DNA from 2 places in the Streptococcus pneumoniae genome. Region 2 is predicted to be linked to the other one. Evidence: riboswitches for the same ligand, from Rfam matches in the RefSeq annotation. Region 2 holds a riboswitch; the other holds the start of a gene.

Region 1 (8,218 bases), 270 kb from region 2:
AGCAGGGACTGGTCAATTGCGCCAAGCAATCGCAGGGATTTACGGTTTGGTCAGTGCCAAGAAGATGATTGAAATTGAGAACTCTGACCTAGATTTCGAAATTTCAGGTTTTGTGTCCTTGCCTGAGTTGACTCGGGCTAACCGCAATTATATCAGCCTCTTCATCAATGGTCGTTATATCAAGAACTTCCTGCTCAATCGTGCTATTTTGGATGGTTTCGGAAGCAAGCTTATGGTTGGACGTTTTCCACTGGCTGTCATTCACATCCATATCGACCCTTATCTAGCGGATGTCAATGTGCATCCAACTAAGCAAGAGGTGCGGATTTCCAAGGAAAAAGAACTGATGACCCTGGTTTCAGAAGCTATTGCAAATAGTCTCAAGGAACAAACCTTGATTCCAGATGCCTTGGAAAATCTTGCCAAATCGACCGTGCGCAATCGTGAGAAGGTGGATCAAACTATTCTCCCACTCAAAGAAAATACGCTCTACTATGAGAAAACTGAGCCGTCAAGACCTAGTCAAACTGAAGTAGCTGATTATCAGGTAGAATTGACTGATGAAGGGCAGGATTTGACCCTGTTTGCCAAGGAAACCTTGGACCGATTGACCAAGCCAGCAAAACTGCATTTTGCAGAGAGAAAGCCTGCTAACTACGACCAGCTAGACCATCCAGAGTTAGATCTTGCTAGCATCGATAAGGCTTATGACAAACTGGAGCGAGAAGAAGCATCCAGCTTCCCAGAGTTGGAGTTTTTCGGACAAATGCACGGGACTTATCTCTTTGCCCAAGGGCGAGATGGACTTTACATCATAGATCAGCACGCTGCTCAGGAACGGGTCAAGTACGAGGAGTACCGTGAAAGCATTGGCAATGTTGACCAGAGCCAGCAGCAACTCCTAGTGCCCTATATCTTTGAATTTCCTGCGGATGATGCCCTGCGTCTCAAGGAAAGAATGCCTCTCTTAGAGGAAGTGGGCGTCTTTCTAGCAGAGTACGGAGAAAATCAATTTATTCTACGTGAACATCCTATTTGGATGGCAGAAGAAGAGATTGAATCAGGCATCTATGAGATGTGCGACATGCTCCTTTTGACCAAGGAAGTTTCTATCAAGAAATACCGAGCAGAGTTGGCTATCATGATGTCTTGCAAGCGATCTATCAAGGCCAATCATCGTATTGATGATCATTCAGCTAGACAACTCCTCTATCAGCTTTCTCAATGTGACAATCCCTATAACTGTCCTCACGGACGTCCTGTTTTGGTGCATTTTACCAAGTCGGATATGGAAAAGATGTTCCGACGTATTCAGGAAAATCACACCAGTCTCCGTGAGTTGGGGAAATATTAAAAGTATAAAAAAGTCTGGGAAAAATTTTCAAAATCAGAAAAACGCATAAAATCAGGTGTTCAAAAACCTTGATTTTATGCGTTTTATCATGGAAATAGTTACTTCATGTTTTCCTAATTCTTTTCGAAACTCTTTTTAAACCACGTCAGTTTTATCAGTAATCTCAAAACAGTGTTTTGAGCTAATTTTGCCAGTTTTGTCTGTAACATCGAAGTTGTGTTTGACCACTCTGCGACTGGTTTCCTAGTTTGCTCTATGATTTTCACAGAGTATTAAATTGCGATTTTGCCAAGTTTCTTTATTCGTCTAAAAGTAGAGTCTGTTCTATGCGTCTAATGTACGAATTAGGTTGACCATTTCAATAGCTCCTTGTGCACACTCAGAACCCTTATTTCCTGCTTTAGTGCCAGCTCGTTCTATGGCTTGTTCAATTGTATCTGTCGTTAGCACACCAAACATAACAGGAATTTCGCTATTTAAACTGATTTGGGCGATTCCCTTAGATACCTCGCTACATACATAATCATAATGACTTGTATTCCCTCTAATGACAGCTCCCAAGCAGATAATTGCATCATATTTTTTACTTTTTGCCATTTTTGATGCAATCAGTGGTATTTCAAAAGCTCCTGGAACCCAGGCTACCTCTATATCTTTCTCGTTTACATTCTCTCTTTTGAGATTATCTAGTGCTCCAGATAATAATTTTGAAGTTATAAATTCATTAAATCTCGCTACAACAATACCTATTTTAATATTGTTTGCTACTAAATTACCTTCATAAGTGTTCATTTATTTTTCCTCCATATTTAAAATGTGACCCATTCGATTTTTCTTTGTTTCTAAATAAAAACTATCGTAAGGATTGGCTTCTATTTCGATTGATATTCTACTGGAAATGGTAATTCCATATTTTTCTAACTGTTCAACCTTGTCAGGATTATTTGTCAGTAAATGAAGTGACTGAAGTCCCAGATCTTTAAGCATTTGTGCTCCAATATGATATTCTCTTAAATCACCTTCAAAGCCTAATGCAAGATTGGCATCAAGCGTATCCATGCCTTGATCTTGTAAATGATAGGCTTTTAATTTATTGATAAGTCCAATTCCTCGTCCCTCCTGTCGCAAGTAAAGTAAGACACCCGAACCATTCTCAACAATCATTTTCATAGCTTTATCGAATTGCTGTCCACAATCGCAACGTAAAGAGCCTAAAACATCTCCTGTTAAACATTCGGAGTGGACCCGACATAATACATTGGCTTCATCCTCTATGTTTCCCATAATAAGAGCAAGATGATGTTCCCCATTTAGTTTATCTATATAGCTAATTGCTTTGAAATTACCGTATCTAGTAGGCATATTGACAGTTGAAACTCGTTCTACCAGCTGATCATATACTTTTCTATATTCTTGTAATTCTTTGATGGTAATTAGTGGAATGTTGTGTTTCTTCGAGAACTGAATTAAATCATCTGTTCTCATCATTTTGCCATCATGATTCATTATTTCACAACATAGGCCACACTCTTTTAGTCCAGCTAATTTTAATAAATCAACAGTTGCTTCTGTGTGTCCATTTCTTTCTAGAACACCACCTTTTTTTGCAATTAAAGGAAACATGTGTCCTGGCCTGCGAAAATCAGAGGGTGTTATATCTTCAGCTACACACATACGTGCGGTCAGTCCTCTTTCCTCGGCAGAAATACCTGTGGTCGTTTCTTTATAATCAATTGAAACTGTAAAAGCAGTCTTATGATTATCTGTATTGTTTTCAACCATAGGTGAAAGCATTAATTGATTAGCTAAACTTTCGCTCATAGGCATACAAATTAATCCTTTGGCATAAGTAGCCATAAAATTAACATTTTCTGTTGTAGCTGCTTGTGCAGAACAAATTAAGTCTCCTTCATTTTCTCTATCCTTGTCGTCTATAACAAGAACAAGTCGTCCCTTCTGCAATGCTTCTAATGCTTCTTGTATTTTTCGATATTCCATTGACTGATTATCCTTTCTGCTAAAATCCATTTTGATATAATAGTTCCTTAGATATTTCTGATTTTGGAGAGTTATCCATCAGTTTTTGCACATATTTACCTAAGATATCATTTTCAAGATTTACTGTACTCCCGACTTGTTTACTCTTAAGAATGGTTTGTTCCAAGGTATGAGGGATAACAGATACTGAAAAGTTTACTTTGGAGACTTTAGCGACAGTCAGACTAATGCCGTCAATTGTAATAGATCCTTTTTCAACTATTAAATCTAAAATTTCTTTTTGTGTGTTGATTTGATACCATACAGCATTATCATCTTTTTTTATTGACGAGATTTTTCCTGTACCATCAATGTGTCCTGTAACGACGTGACCCCCAAGTCGACCGTTGACAGATAAGGCTCTTTCTAGATTCACCTCACTTCCATGTTTTAATAGAGTAAGAGCTGTTCGACTCCATGTTTCATTCATTACATCAACTGTAAAGGATTGATGATTGAAATGAGTAACTGTAAGACAGATACCATTTACTGCTATACTATCGCCTAAATGGATATCCGTTAATATTTTTGAGGCTTTAATTGATAGTTTACAATTACGAGAGTCTTTCTGTATTCTTTCAACTTTTCCGATTTCTTCAATTATTCCTGTGAACATGGATAAATCACTTCACTTTCTATGAGATAGTCATTTCCTATTTGAGAAAATGCATAAGGTTTCAATCTAATAGCGTCATTTGGCAAAGAAATGCCTTCACCTCCGACAGGAAACTTGGCACTGCCTCCAAAAATTTTTGGTGCAATATATATTTTCAGCTCATCAACAATTTGTTGTTCCAAAGCACTCCAATTCATTAGACTGCCCCCTTCTAGAACTAGGCTATCAATCTGCATGTTTCCTAGATGTTGCATTAAACTCGATAAGTCTATATGATTGCCTTTTTTCTTTATGGAAAGTATTTCACAGCCATGATTTTGATATAGCTTCATTTTATTTTTGTCTTCAGAGGAAGTGGCAATGTAAGTTTTAATATCATTTGCTGTTTTTACGATTTTAGAGGTAAGAGGAGTTCGTAAATGTGTATCGCATATGATACGGATAGGATTTTTCCCTTCCTCCAATCTACATGTCAGCAAAGGATCGTCTTGAATAACAGTATTGACTCCCACCATAATTGCACTAACATGGTGTCGTAACTGATGCACATGCTTTCTTGCTTCTTCTTCAGTAATCCATTTGGATTGATTTGTTTTAGTGGCTATTTTTCCATCCATTGACATTGCATATTTCATAAAAACATAGGGTACATGCTGGGTAATATACTTTCTAAAACTTTTTATTAAGTTAAGACACTCATTTTCTAAAATTCCAACAGTAACTTGAAGATTATTTTCCTCAAGTATCTTTACTCCTTTTCCAGATACAATAGGATTACAGTCTAGGCTTCCAATGACTACTCTTGTAATACCACTATCGATTATAGCATCTATACAGGGAGGTGTTTTCCCGAAGTGACAACAGGGTTCAAGTGTTACATAAAGCGTCGCTCCGACAGGGGATTTTCTACAGTTTTTAAGAGCATTTCTCTCAGCATGTGGGCCACCAAAAAACTCATGATAACCTTGTCCGATAATGTGATTATCTTTTACAATAATTGCGCCAACCATAGGATTGGGATTGACGTAACCAGCCCCTTTTTGTGCCAGTTTTATTGCTAATTTCATATATTTTGAATCGCTCATCTCACTACCTCCAAAAAAATATACCTTGAATAGGGGACTACTCAAGGCATACAAAAGAAAACTTATGCGATTAACAAAAATGCTCTGAAATGACAAGTAATCATTTCAGAGCACGCAAAAAGCACAAATATACTTTTATCTTCTTTCATCCAGACTATACTGTCGGCTTTGGAATTTCACCAAATCATGCCTTTCGGCTCGTGGGCTATACCACCGGTAGGGAATTGCACCCTGCCCTGAAGATAGTTATTCAATTACAGATGATTATAGTACTTAATTTTGAATATGTCAACAGATAAATACAGATTGTTTTTGATATACTGTATTTGTGATAATCGATTCTCGCTCCTCGGATAAAGAAAATATGATATACTAGATAAACGAAATAAGAGAGAAGGAACACTATGTACGCATATTTAAAAGGAATCATTACCAAAATTACTGCCAAATACATTGTTCTTGAAACCAATGGTATTGGTTATATCCTGCATGTGGCCAATCCTTATGCCTATTCAGGTCAGGTTAATCAGGAGGATCAGATTTATGTGCATCAGGTTGTGCGTGAGGACGCCCATTTGCTTTATGGATTTCGCTCAGAGGATGAGAAAAAGCTCTTTCTTAGTCTGATTTCGGTCTCTGGGATTGGTCCTGTATCAGCTCTTGCTATTATCGCTGCTGATGACAATGCTGGCTTGGTTCAAGCCATTGAAACCAAGAACATCACCTACTTGACCAAGTTCCCTAAAATTGGCAAGAAAACAGCCCAGCAGATGGTGCTGGACTTGGAAGGCAAGGTAGTAGTTGCAGGAGATGACCTTCCTGCCAAGGTCGCAGTACAAGCAAGTGCTGAAAACCAAGAATTGGAAGAAGCTATGGAAGCCATGTTGGCTCTGGGCTACAAGGCAACAGAGCTCAAGAAAATCAAGAAATTCTTTGAAGGAACGACAGATACAGCTGAGAACTATATCAAGTCGGCCCTTAAAATGTTGGTCAAATAGGAGCAGAGAATGACAAAACGTTGTTCGTGGGTCAAGATGACCAACCCGCTCTACATCGCCTATCATGATGAGGAGTGGGGTCAGCCCCTCCATGATGACCAAGCATTGTTTGAGTTGTTGTGTATGGAAACCTATCAGGCAGGCCTGTCTTGGGAAACGGTACTCAACAAACGCCAAGCTTTCCGAGAAGCCTTTCATAGCTATCAAATTCACTCAGTCGCAGAGATGACTGACACTGAATTGGAAGCCATGCTGGAGAATCCAGCTATCATTCGAAATAGAGCCAAGATTTTTGCTACACGCGCTAACGCCCAAGCCTTTCTACAGTTACAGGCAGAGTACGGCTCTTTTGATGCCTATCTTTGGTCTTTTGTTGAGGGGAAAACTGTCGTTAACGATGTTCCTGATTATCGCCAAGCCCCAGCTAAAACACCCTTATCTGAGAAATTAGCCAAAGATCTCAAAAAACGAGGCTTCAAGTTCACAGGCCCAGTCGCCGTATTGTCTTTTCTACAGGCTGCAGGGCTAGTTGATGACCACGAGAATGATTGTGAGTGGAAAGGTCTTAAATGATGTCTAACAAAAATAAGGGAATTCTGATTTTTGCGATTCTCTATACAATCCTCTTTGTGTTTGATGGCGTTAAATTGCTGGCTTCTTTAATGCCATCTGTCATTGCAAATTATCTTGTTTATGTAGTTTTAGCTTTATATGGCTCCTTCTTGTTCAAGGATAGATTGATCCAACAATGGAAGGAGATTAGAAAGACTAAAAGAAAATTCTTCTTTGGCGTCTTAACAGGATGGCTCTTTCTCATTCTGATGACTGTTGTCTTTGAATTTGTATCAGAGATGTTGAAGCAGTTTGTGGGATTAGATGGACAAGGTCTAAATCAGTCTAATATTCAAAGTACCTTTCAAGAACAACCACTACTGATAGCTGTTTTTGCTTGTGTCATTGGACCTCTGGTAGAAGAATTATTTTTCCGTCAGGTCTTATTGCATTACTTGCAGGAACGGTTGCCAGGTTTACTAAGCATTATTCTGGTAGGACTTGTTTTTGCTCTGACTCATATGCACAGTTTGGCTCTATCAGAGTGGATTGGTGCAGTTGGTTACTTAGGTGGAGGCCTTGCCTTTTCTATTATTTATGTGAAAGAAAAAGAGAATATCTACTATCCCCTACTTGTTCACATGTTAAGCAACAGCCTCTCCTTAATCATTTTAGCTATCAGTATAGTAAAATGAAATGAGAACAGGACAAATCGATTTCTAACAATGTTTTAGAAGTAGAGGTGTACTATTCTAGTTTCAATATACTGTAATATGTGATGAAAATGCCAGTAATGATACCGAGAAAAAAGCTGAGAAACTTTTCCCAGCTTTATTTGTTATAGTCAAAGAGAATGACTTGTTCCTGTGCATCTACATGAGCATGGACCCCAAAGGGTACAATTGCTCTTGGAGTTGCGTGGCCGACATTCAGATTATAGACAATCGGGATATTGCTGTCAATGATATCCAATAGTGCCTCTTTATAGTCGTCATGGAAAGTTTCATCCATAGGTTTTCCGACCAAGAGTCCATTGATGACCGCGAATATGCCAGTGTCCTTTAAAGTTAGCAACATCTTTTTGAAGTCTTCTGGCTTAGGCTTTTCTTCGCTTGTTTCGAGCAAGAGGATTTTCCCTTCCCAGTCTGACAAGTCAGGGAAAAGTTTGTATTTTTGGCAGAGCTCCGTGCTATCTGCGTATCGAGAGTTGTCAAAGATATCGTAGAGGGATTCGAGGCAACCACCGAGGATTTTCCCCTCGAACTGGGCACTTCCTTGCAACAAGTCAAAACCTGTATTTGTATGACTGACACGAGGTGTTCCCAGGGCCGTGGGACTAAAATCAGTTCGTTCCTCATACCAAATGTCACTAGGGCGGATTTCTGAAATTCTTCCCGTCTCAATCAATTCTTTAAAGTAGTGAAGGCTATAGGCTAGCATTTCTTTGTCTAATTCACAAATGTCTGCTAAAAAGGATTGACCATAAAAAGTCTTGATTCCTAATTTATGCAACATGAGGTGGTTCATGGTTGTATCCGAGAAGCCAAGAAAAATTTTTTGTTTGATAACCTTTTGG
Region 2 (8,218 bases):
AAAGGAGAGAGGGATGCAAGCTAAATTAATCGGTTACCAGCATAGAGATACTGTGATTCATCGCTTGTCAGGAGCTGGGAAACTTCTCTTTTTCATTCTGGTATCATTGGCGGCCATGATTAGCTATGATACCAGAATGCTCTTGCTGATTGCCATCTTTTCAGTCTTTCTCCTCTATTTATCAGAAATTCGCTTTAAAGATGTTTCCTTTGTAGCCGTTTTTGCGACGGTATTTGCCGTTTTAAACGTTTTGATGGTCTATCTCTTTTCTCCCGAGTATGGGGTTGGACTTTATGGAGAGAGAAGTGTGATTTGGCAGGGAATCGGTGTCTACACTCTAACCAGCCAGGAGCTCTTTTATCTGCTAAATTTGGCCATTAAGTATCTTTGCACCATTCCTCTGGCTATTATCTTTTTGATGACAACCCATCCTAGTCAGTTTGCTTCCAGTTTAAATCAAATTGGTGTGCCCTATAAGATTGCTTATTCTGTCAGCCTGACCTTGCGCTATATTCCAGATTTGCAGGAAGAATTCTTTACTATCAAGATGTCTCAGGAGGCGCGTGGGATGGAATTATCCAAGAAAGCTTCTCTTATGCAACGAATCAAAGGCAATCTGCTCATTATTACGCCCTTGATTTTTAGCTCGCTAGAACGCATTGATACCATTGCGACTGCCATGGAGCTTCGCCGCTTTGGGAAAGAGAAAAAACGCACATGGTATAGTTATCAGGCCTTGAAAAAAGGAGACTATATTACCTTGCTCTTGGCAACCTTGTTTTTAGTAGTTAGTTTACTACTTATCTTGCAGAATCAGGGACGATTTTACAACCCTTGGAAATAGCTTGAAAAAATTGAAAAAATCAAGTCATTTCTATTGACAATGATTCTGAAAGTGTTATACTAAGAAAGTAGTTTCGCTGATTTACTTCAAACCTGTTGTGAGGTAAGTTAACGATGCCTTAACCACGCTGTTTGCTGAGCTTGACTCCGGGCAGTGTGGCTATTTTTTTGCAATGGTGAAAGGAAGCAAGTCATGACAAATCACATTGTATTATTTGAACCTCAAATTCCACAAAATACGGGCAATATCGCGCGTACTTGCGCTGCGACCAATTCTCCCCTCCACATCATCAAGCCTATGGGCTTTCCTATTGATGACCGCAAGATGAAGCGGGCTGGATTGGATTACTGGGATAAGCTAGAGATTTATTTTTACGAGAGTTTGGAAGATTTCATATCTCAGATGAAGGGAAAACTCTATCTGATTTCGAAATTCGCGGAAAAAGTCTATTCTGAGGTGGATTTATCGACTGACGAGGACCATTATTTTCTCTTTGGACGTGAAGACAAGGGCTTACCTGAAGATTTTATGCGAGAACATCCTGAGAAGGCTCTCCGTATTCCCATGAATGATGAACATGTCCGCAGTCTCAATGTGTCTAATACCGTCTGCATGATTGTCTATGAGGCTCTTCGCCAGCAGAACTTTGCAGGTCTTGAGCTCGTCCATACCTATGAAGTGGATAAATTGAAATAAAAAATGAAAATGAACAAAATGCTTGCGCTTGCAAGCGTTTTTTGTTATGATAAAAGAGTCTTCAGGGCAGGGTGTGATTCCCGACCGGCGGTGACTTTAACTAGGAAATGATCTTTTCCTTTTATACTTTGTTGACAAGCTTTGCCTAACCAGAAGTTATGCCTACAGCTTGTCGCCTAGTCTAAAAGAAAAATCTCTATTTCCTTCTCTTTAAAGAAGTCCGCGAGCGCAAGCTGATGTGGTGAGATTCCACAACCGACAGTATAGTCTGGATGGGAGAAGACGAAAGAATAGCTTTGTCTGTTTTGATAGATTTATAGCCGGATTGTAACCACTTGCTTTGTTTTTCTTTAATAGAGTAAGAGGGAACTTTTGGGATATAAAAAGTGAGAATAGATAGAGGAATCCTTTCCAACTTCTTCTGATTTTATAGAAAATTGGAGGAACCTGTTATGACAAACACACGTCGACTTTCGACCATTGCAATTTTATCAGCCATCTCATTTGTGCTGATGTACTTTGACTTTCCGCTTTTACCAGCGGCATCTTTCCTCAAGATCGAATTTAGTATCTTGCCAGTCCTTGTGGGTCTGGTGGTCATGGATTTGCCTGCTGCTCTAGGAGTGCTCTTGCTTCGCTCACTATTGAAATTGCTTCTTAACAGCCAAGGAGTGAATACTTACATTGGTTTGCCGATGAATATCGTAGCTTTGGGAGTTTTTGTCATCGTATTTGCTTTGATTTGGAAAAAGGAACGGACAACCCTTCGTTTCCTACTAGGCTCTCTAGCTGGAACTGTTGGTTTAACCTTGGCCATGTTGGTTCTCAACTATGTTTATGCTGTTCCTTTGTACGCTAAGTTTGCTAACTTTGATATTGGAAAAATTTTGGGACTTTCCAACTACCTAATGACCATGGTATTACCTTTTAACTTGATTGAGGGTGTAATCTTTTCCGTTTCATTCTGGTTGTTGTACGTCCTTTTGAAACCAACCTTAAAACACTATGAAAGATAAACAAACATTTTTAATGAAGGGCAGTTTTGCCCTTTTACTTTTCGTTATTCTTGGCTATATGGTCAAATTTTACCCTGAAATGTTGGTCAATTTTGACCAATCGATTCAGACTGCCATTCGAGGAGACTTACCAGATTATTTGACTATTCTTTTTCGATCCCTCACACGTCTGATTGATATCCCAGTGATTATCACTTGGGTTGTCATTACAGCTTTTGTCTTTTATCGTAAGCGATGGAAGATAGAAAGTTTCTTCATGCTGGGAAATCTGGCTTTGGCAGGTCTTTTAATCGTGACCTTTAAAAATATCTACCAGCGCCCACGACCAGCTATCTTACATCTGGTGGAGGAGAAGGGATTTTCCTTCCCAAGTGGGCATTCTCTGGCTGTAACCTTGATGGTAGGTACTTTGATTGTTATTCTTAGTCAGCGGATTAAAGATCCAGTCTGGAGAAAAATCGTACAAATCGTCCTTGGCCTCTACCTAGTCAGTGTGCTGGTATCAAGAGTCTATCTGGGAGTTCATTACCCATCAGACGTCCTTGCCAGTCTCTGTGTGGGCTTGGGAGTCCTGTTTATCGAGTTTCCCTTCTATGACAAGCTCCGCTTCCAATGGCGATTTAAAGGCAAACAGAAGTGAGTATCGAATTCCCTTGAGGAGAAAGAAATGAAAGTCAATATAGCAGATCTTCATCCGACTCAACTATATTTATCAGAAAAGAAGTTGCAAGATATTCAGATGCTTTACCAGTCGGCAGAAACAATCCAAGTCGATCCAATCAGTATTCTTGCCTTTGGAGATTGTTTGCTGATTACAGATGGGCATCACAGGGCTTATCAGGCTTTATTGGCAGGTCGGGATACGATTTCTGCTGAGTGGGATAGAGATGGTGGTGATGAACTATATCATCTCTATGCGCAAGCTTGCGAGGAAAGAAAGATTTACTCTGTTTTTGATTTAGAAGATCGTATCCTAGCTCAAGATGGGTATGAAGCAAAATGGTATAACTGGTGTGATGGTTTTAATCAAGCAGCAACTCTTTTGTTGAAAAGGTAGTGCATTGTGTTTTGTTCCTTATTATAAGGTCAATTATTGTGAGGAAGCTTTTGCTTGGTATCAGGATGTGAACTTGGTTTACCTCGTAGATGGGGTGAAGCTTCCTTACAGTCAAGCGACCTTGGAAGCCATGTATTCCTATTTGGATCGGCATGGTGAGCTTTTTTGGATTGAAGTCAAGGAGAAGGGAGAATGGTTTCCAATTGGGGATATTACACTATCTCAGGATAATCTCCCCATTGTGATTGGGAATTCCGCTTACCAACATCGAGGACTTGGAAAAAAGATTCTAAGTGCTTTGATTGAATTGGCTCGAGTAAAAGGATGGAAAGAATTGAGAGTCAAGGAAATCTACACCTACAATCATGCTTCTAGGAGGTGTTTCAAGTCGCTTGGATTTGTGGAAAATGGAGCAACAGAAAAAGGAAGGAGTTTTATATTGGAATTAGTCTAATCCTGCCACTTTCTCCCCCTTAACCTTTGACTATTCCGCAAAATTATCGTAAAATAAAGAGTAAATGATAAAATGAGGTCAGAGTCTGTTCGCTCTGGCGATAGTAGTATAAATGAGGAGAAACGCTTTGGAATTAGAAGTATTTGCTGGGCAAGAAAAAAGTGAACTATCTATGATTGAGGTAGCGCGTGCTATCTTGGAACTTCGTGGTCGCGATCATGAGATGCATTTTAGCGATCTTGTAAACGAAATTCAAAACTACCTTGGAACATCAAACAGCGATATCCGCGAAGCTTTGCCTTTGTTCTACACAGAGTTGAACTTTGACGGTAGCTTCATCTCACTTGGGGACAACAAATGGGGTCTTCGTTCATGGTATGGTGTGGACGAAATCGACGAAGAAATCATCGCTCTTGAAGAAAATGACGACGATGAAGTAGCACCAAAAGCTAAGAAAAAACGTGTCAATGCCTTTATGGATGGTGATTCAGATGCCATTGACTACAATGCAGATGATCCAGAAGACGAAGATGCATACGAAGCAGATCCAGCTCTTTCATACGATGATGAAAATCCAGATGATGAAAAAAATGAAGTGGAAGCTTATGATGCAGAAATCAACGAAATCGCTCCAGATGACTTGGGAGAAGATGTGGATCTCAACGAAGACGACGACGAGTTTTCAGATGACGACGCTGAAACCAGCGAGGAATAAGAGTTAGCTATTGACAATTATCCTATTTTTAGGTATCATATTGTTTGGGCACCTCTTTTAGAGGTCGGGGCTCCCTAGTTCTTAGGGAGCTATTTTTGTTTTTTCAAGAAGTTATCTTCTTGTATTTTATACTCAATGAAAATCAAAGAGCAAGCTAGGAAACTAGCCGTAGGCTGCTCAAAACACTGTTTTGAGGTTGTAGATAAGACTGACAAAGTCAGGAACACATATCTACGGCAAGGCGACGTTGACGCGGTTTGAAGAGATTTTCGAAGAGTATTAGTTGTGAATCTGGTGCAGTCGTCCCAGATTATTCTTATTAGTAGGGTCTTGTTTTCTATATCCCCTCGTAGTTAACAAGACCTTGAGCATTTTAGAAAGAGGAATCTATGTCTACGAAATATATTTTTGTAACTGGTGGTGTGGTATCGTCCATTGGGAAAGGGATTGTGGCAGCGAGTCTAGGCCGTCTCTTGAAAAATCGTGGTCTCAAAGTAACCATTCAAAAGTTTGACCCTTATATCAATATTGATCCGGGAACCATGAGTCCTTACCAGCACGGGGAAGTTTTTGTGACAGATGACGGAGCTGAGACAGATTTGGACTTGGGTCACTATGAACGTTTCATCGATATCAATCTCAACAAATATTCCAACGTGACAACTGGGAAAATTTACAGTGAAGTTCTTCGTAAAGAACGCCGTGGAGAATACCTTGGGGCAACTGTTCAAGTCATTCCTCATATCACAGATGCTTTGAAAGAAAAAATCAAGCGTGCCGCTCTAACGACCGACTCTGATGTCATTATCACAGAGGTTGGTGGAACAGTAGGAGATATCGAGTCCTTGCCATTCCTAGAGGCTCTTCGTCAGATGAAGGCAGATGTGGGTGCGGATAATGTCATGTATATCCATACAACCTTGCTTCCTTACCTCAAGGCTGCTGGTGAAATGAAAACCAAACCAACCCAACACTCTGTCAAAGAATTGCGTGGCTTGGGAATCCAACCAAATATGTTGGTTATTCGTACAGAAGAGCCAGCTGGTCAAGGAATTAAAAATAAACTGGCCCAGTTCTGTGATGTGGCACCAGAAGCCGTTATCGAATCGTTGGATGTTGAACACCTTTACCAAATTCCACTGAACTTGCAGGCACAAGGGATGGACCAAATTGTTTGTGATCATTTGAAATTAGACGCACCAGCAGCGGATATGACAGAATGGTCAGCCATGGTGGACAAGGTCATGAACCTCAAGAAACAAGTTAAGATTTCCCTTGTTGGTAAGTATGTGGAGTTGCAAGATGCCTATATCTCAGTGGTCGAAGCCTTGAAACACTCTGGCTATGTCAATGATGTAGAAGTTAAAATCAATTGGGTCAATGCCAATGATGTGACAGCAGAGAATGTAGCAGAACTCTTGTCTGATGCGGACGGGATCATCGTACCAGGTGGTTTTGGTCAACGTGGTACAGAAGGGAAAATCCAAGCCATCCGCTATGCGCGTGAAAATGATGTTCCAATGTTGGGAGTCTGCTTGGGAATGCAGTTGACATGTATCGAGTTTGCTCGTCACGTTTTAGGTCTTGAAGGTGCCAATTCTGCAGAGCTTGCACCAGAAACAAAATACCCTATCATTGATATCATGCGTGATCAGATTGATATTGAGGATATGGGTGGAACCCTTCGTTTGGGACTTTATCCGTCTAAGTTGAAACGTGGCTCTAAGGCTGCTGCTGCTTATCACAATCAAGAAGTGGTGCAACGCCGTCACCGTCACCGTTATGAGTTTAATAATGCCTTCCGTGAGCAGTTTGAGGCAGCAGGTTTTGTCTTTTCAGGAGTTTCTCCAGACAATCGTTTGGTAGAAATCGTGGAAATTCCTGAAAATAAATTCTTTGTAGCTTGTCAGTATCACCCTGAACTGTCAAGCCGTCCAAACCGACCAGAAGAACTCTACACTGCCTTTGTTACTGCAGCGGTTGAGAACAGCAATTAGCAAAATCAGAACCTTTGAGAAAAATCTCAGAGGTTTTTTGCATACGATGATATTGCAGTATATCTGAGGTAGGAGTCCTCTGTATGTACCTGCTACCGTTGAAATCAATAGCGACTCCCTCTTGCCCTGTGCTAGTGAATGGATTTATCAGTATATTGAAATGAAATAAAATTTGAACAAATTAATTCGGAAAGCCAAATCAATTTCTAGCAAAGTTTTAGGAACTGGATTGTATAGTGAATTGAAATAAGATGTGAACATCTCTATCAGAAAAGTCAAATTAATTTATAGAAATATTTTAGCAGTCAAGATGTACTGTTATAGATTCAATACATTATACTTTTTTAATTTAATCCACTATAGTAAAATGAAATAAGAACAGGACAAATCGATCAGGACAGTCAAATCGATTTCTAACAATGTTTTAGAAATAGAGGTGTACTATTCTAGTTTCAATATACTATATATCTGCAGAATACTCTTTCAGTTTCATTCAGCCTAGTCTTGCTTAGGAAAAAGTAAAAAGCCATCCAATTATGATGGATAGCTTCTTGGTTCTTAGATTTGTTCTGCAAAAACCTTTTCAGCAAGGTTCATAGCGTGGTCTGATACACGAGTGTAGTGTGAGATGATGTCGATAAAGTTGACCCCAGCTTGTGTTGAACATTCGCCTTTGTTGAGGCGTTTGATGTGGGTTTTTCTGAGAACACGTTCTATCTTATTGATTGCTTCATGACGTTCTACAAGACTGCGTGCTTTTTCAATATCATTGTTTTCCACACTATCCAGAGCATCTTTGATAAAGTCACTAGTTTGGCGGTAAACTTCCTCTAATTCTTTCAAGGCGGCATCAGAAAATTCAACATTTTTCCGTTGAAGATAGTCAGTCAGATTGAGTAGAGCCTCCGTGTGGTCTCCAATCCGTTCCAAATCACGGGAGGAATCAAGGATATTGGTAAGCACTTCACTTTCTTTTTGGCTGAGAGCTTCGCTTGAAAGGGCAATGAGATAACGTGTTAATTGCTCATCGATGGTGTTAATTGCTTCTTCGGTTTTATGCCCTTTTTCAGCAACTTTTTCATCCAAGTCAATGATGTACTTATAGGAAAGGTCAAAGGCTTTAGCAGCGTAGTTTCCTAAGTGCAAGAGCTCTTTCTTAGCATTTCCTAGAGCGATAGATGGGGCCTGTTTGATGAAATGTTCATCAAGATATAAGGGTTCGTATTTGACAACCTCGTCCTCTCCAGGAATAATCTTGGTTACAAAGTAAGCCAGAGCTCCGATAAATGGAAATTGGACAATGGTGTTGGTAATATTAAAGGTTCCGTGAGCAAAGGCGATGGTCATTTCCGGTGCTAGATTTAGCGTAGCTTCAAACCAATGAATCAGGACAGTAAAAGGAACTAGAAAAATAACGCAGACAACTGTTCCGATAACGT

What was found. A riboswitch is a leader RNA that binds a small molecule or an ion and turns the genes downstream of it on or off. The one in region 2 is predicted to bind FMN.
Region 1: it holds a riboswitch for FMN, as region 2 does, so the genes downstream of both, ribD (bifunctional diaminohydroxyphosphoribosylaminopyrimidine deaminase/5-amino-6-(5-phosphoribosylamino)uracil reductase RibD) here and AT689_RS00125 (ECF transporter S component) in region 2, are expected to answer to the same signal.

The regions. Positions count from the first base shown of each region.
Region 1 covers NZ_LN831051.1:293,669-301,886, reverse strand. The annotation lists gene mutL (DNA mismatch repair endonuclease MutL) at 1-1,354, shown strand, start outside; gene ribH (6,7-dimethyl-8-ribityllumazine synthase) at 1,679-2,146, opposite strand; gene AT689_RS01530 (bifunctional 3,4-dihydroxy-2-butanone-4-phosphate synthase/GTP cyclohydrolase II) at 2,147-3,352, opposite strand; gene ribE (riboflavin synthase) at 3,372-4,007, opposite strand; gene ribD (bifunctional diaminohydroxyphosphoribosylaminopyrimidine deaminase/5-amino-6-(5-phosphoribosylamino)uracil reductase RibD) at 3,992-5,092, opposite strand; FMN riboswitch at 5,226-5,340, opposite strand; gene ruvA (Holliday junction branch migration protein RuvA) at 5,497-6,090, shown strand; gene AT689_RS01510 (DNA-3-methyladenine glycosylase I) at 6,100-6,663, shown strand; gene AT689_RS01505 (CPBP family intramembrane glutamic endopeptidase) at 6,660-7,337, shown strand; gene AT689_RS01500 (S66 family peptidase) at 7,474-8,218, opposite strand, start outside.
Region 2 covers NZ_LN831051.1:23,816-32,033, reverse strand. The annotation lists gene AT689_RS00140 (ABC transporter ATP-binding protein) at 1-29, shown strand, start outside; gene AT689_RS00135 (energy-coupling factor transporter transmembrane component T family protein) at 14-844, shown strand; gene AT689_RS00130 (tRNA (cytidine(34)-2'-O)-methyltransferase) at 1,037-1,540, shown strand; FMN riboswitch at 1,594-1,828, shown strand; gene AT689_RS00125 (ECF transporter S component) at 1,993-2,556, shown strand; gene AT689_RS00120 (phosphatase PAP2 family protein) at 2,546-3,196, shown strand; gene AT689_RS00115 (chromosome partitioning protein ParB) at 3,224-3,613, shown strand; gene AT689_RS00110 (GNAT family N-acetyltransferase) at 3,618-4,067, shown strand; gene rpoE (DNA-directed RNA polymerase subunit delta) at 4,195-4,782, shown strand; gene AT689_RS13155 (hypothetical protein) at 4,918-5,043, shown strand; gene AT689_RS00095 (CTP synthase) at 5,172-6,779, shown strand; gene AT689_RS00090 (Na/Pi cotransporter family protein) at 7,338-8,218, opposite strand, start outside.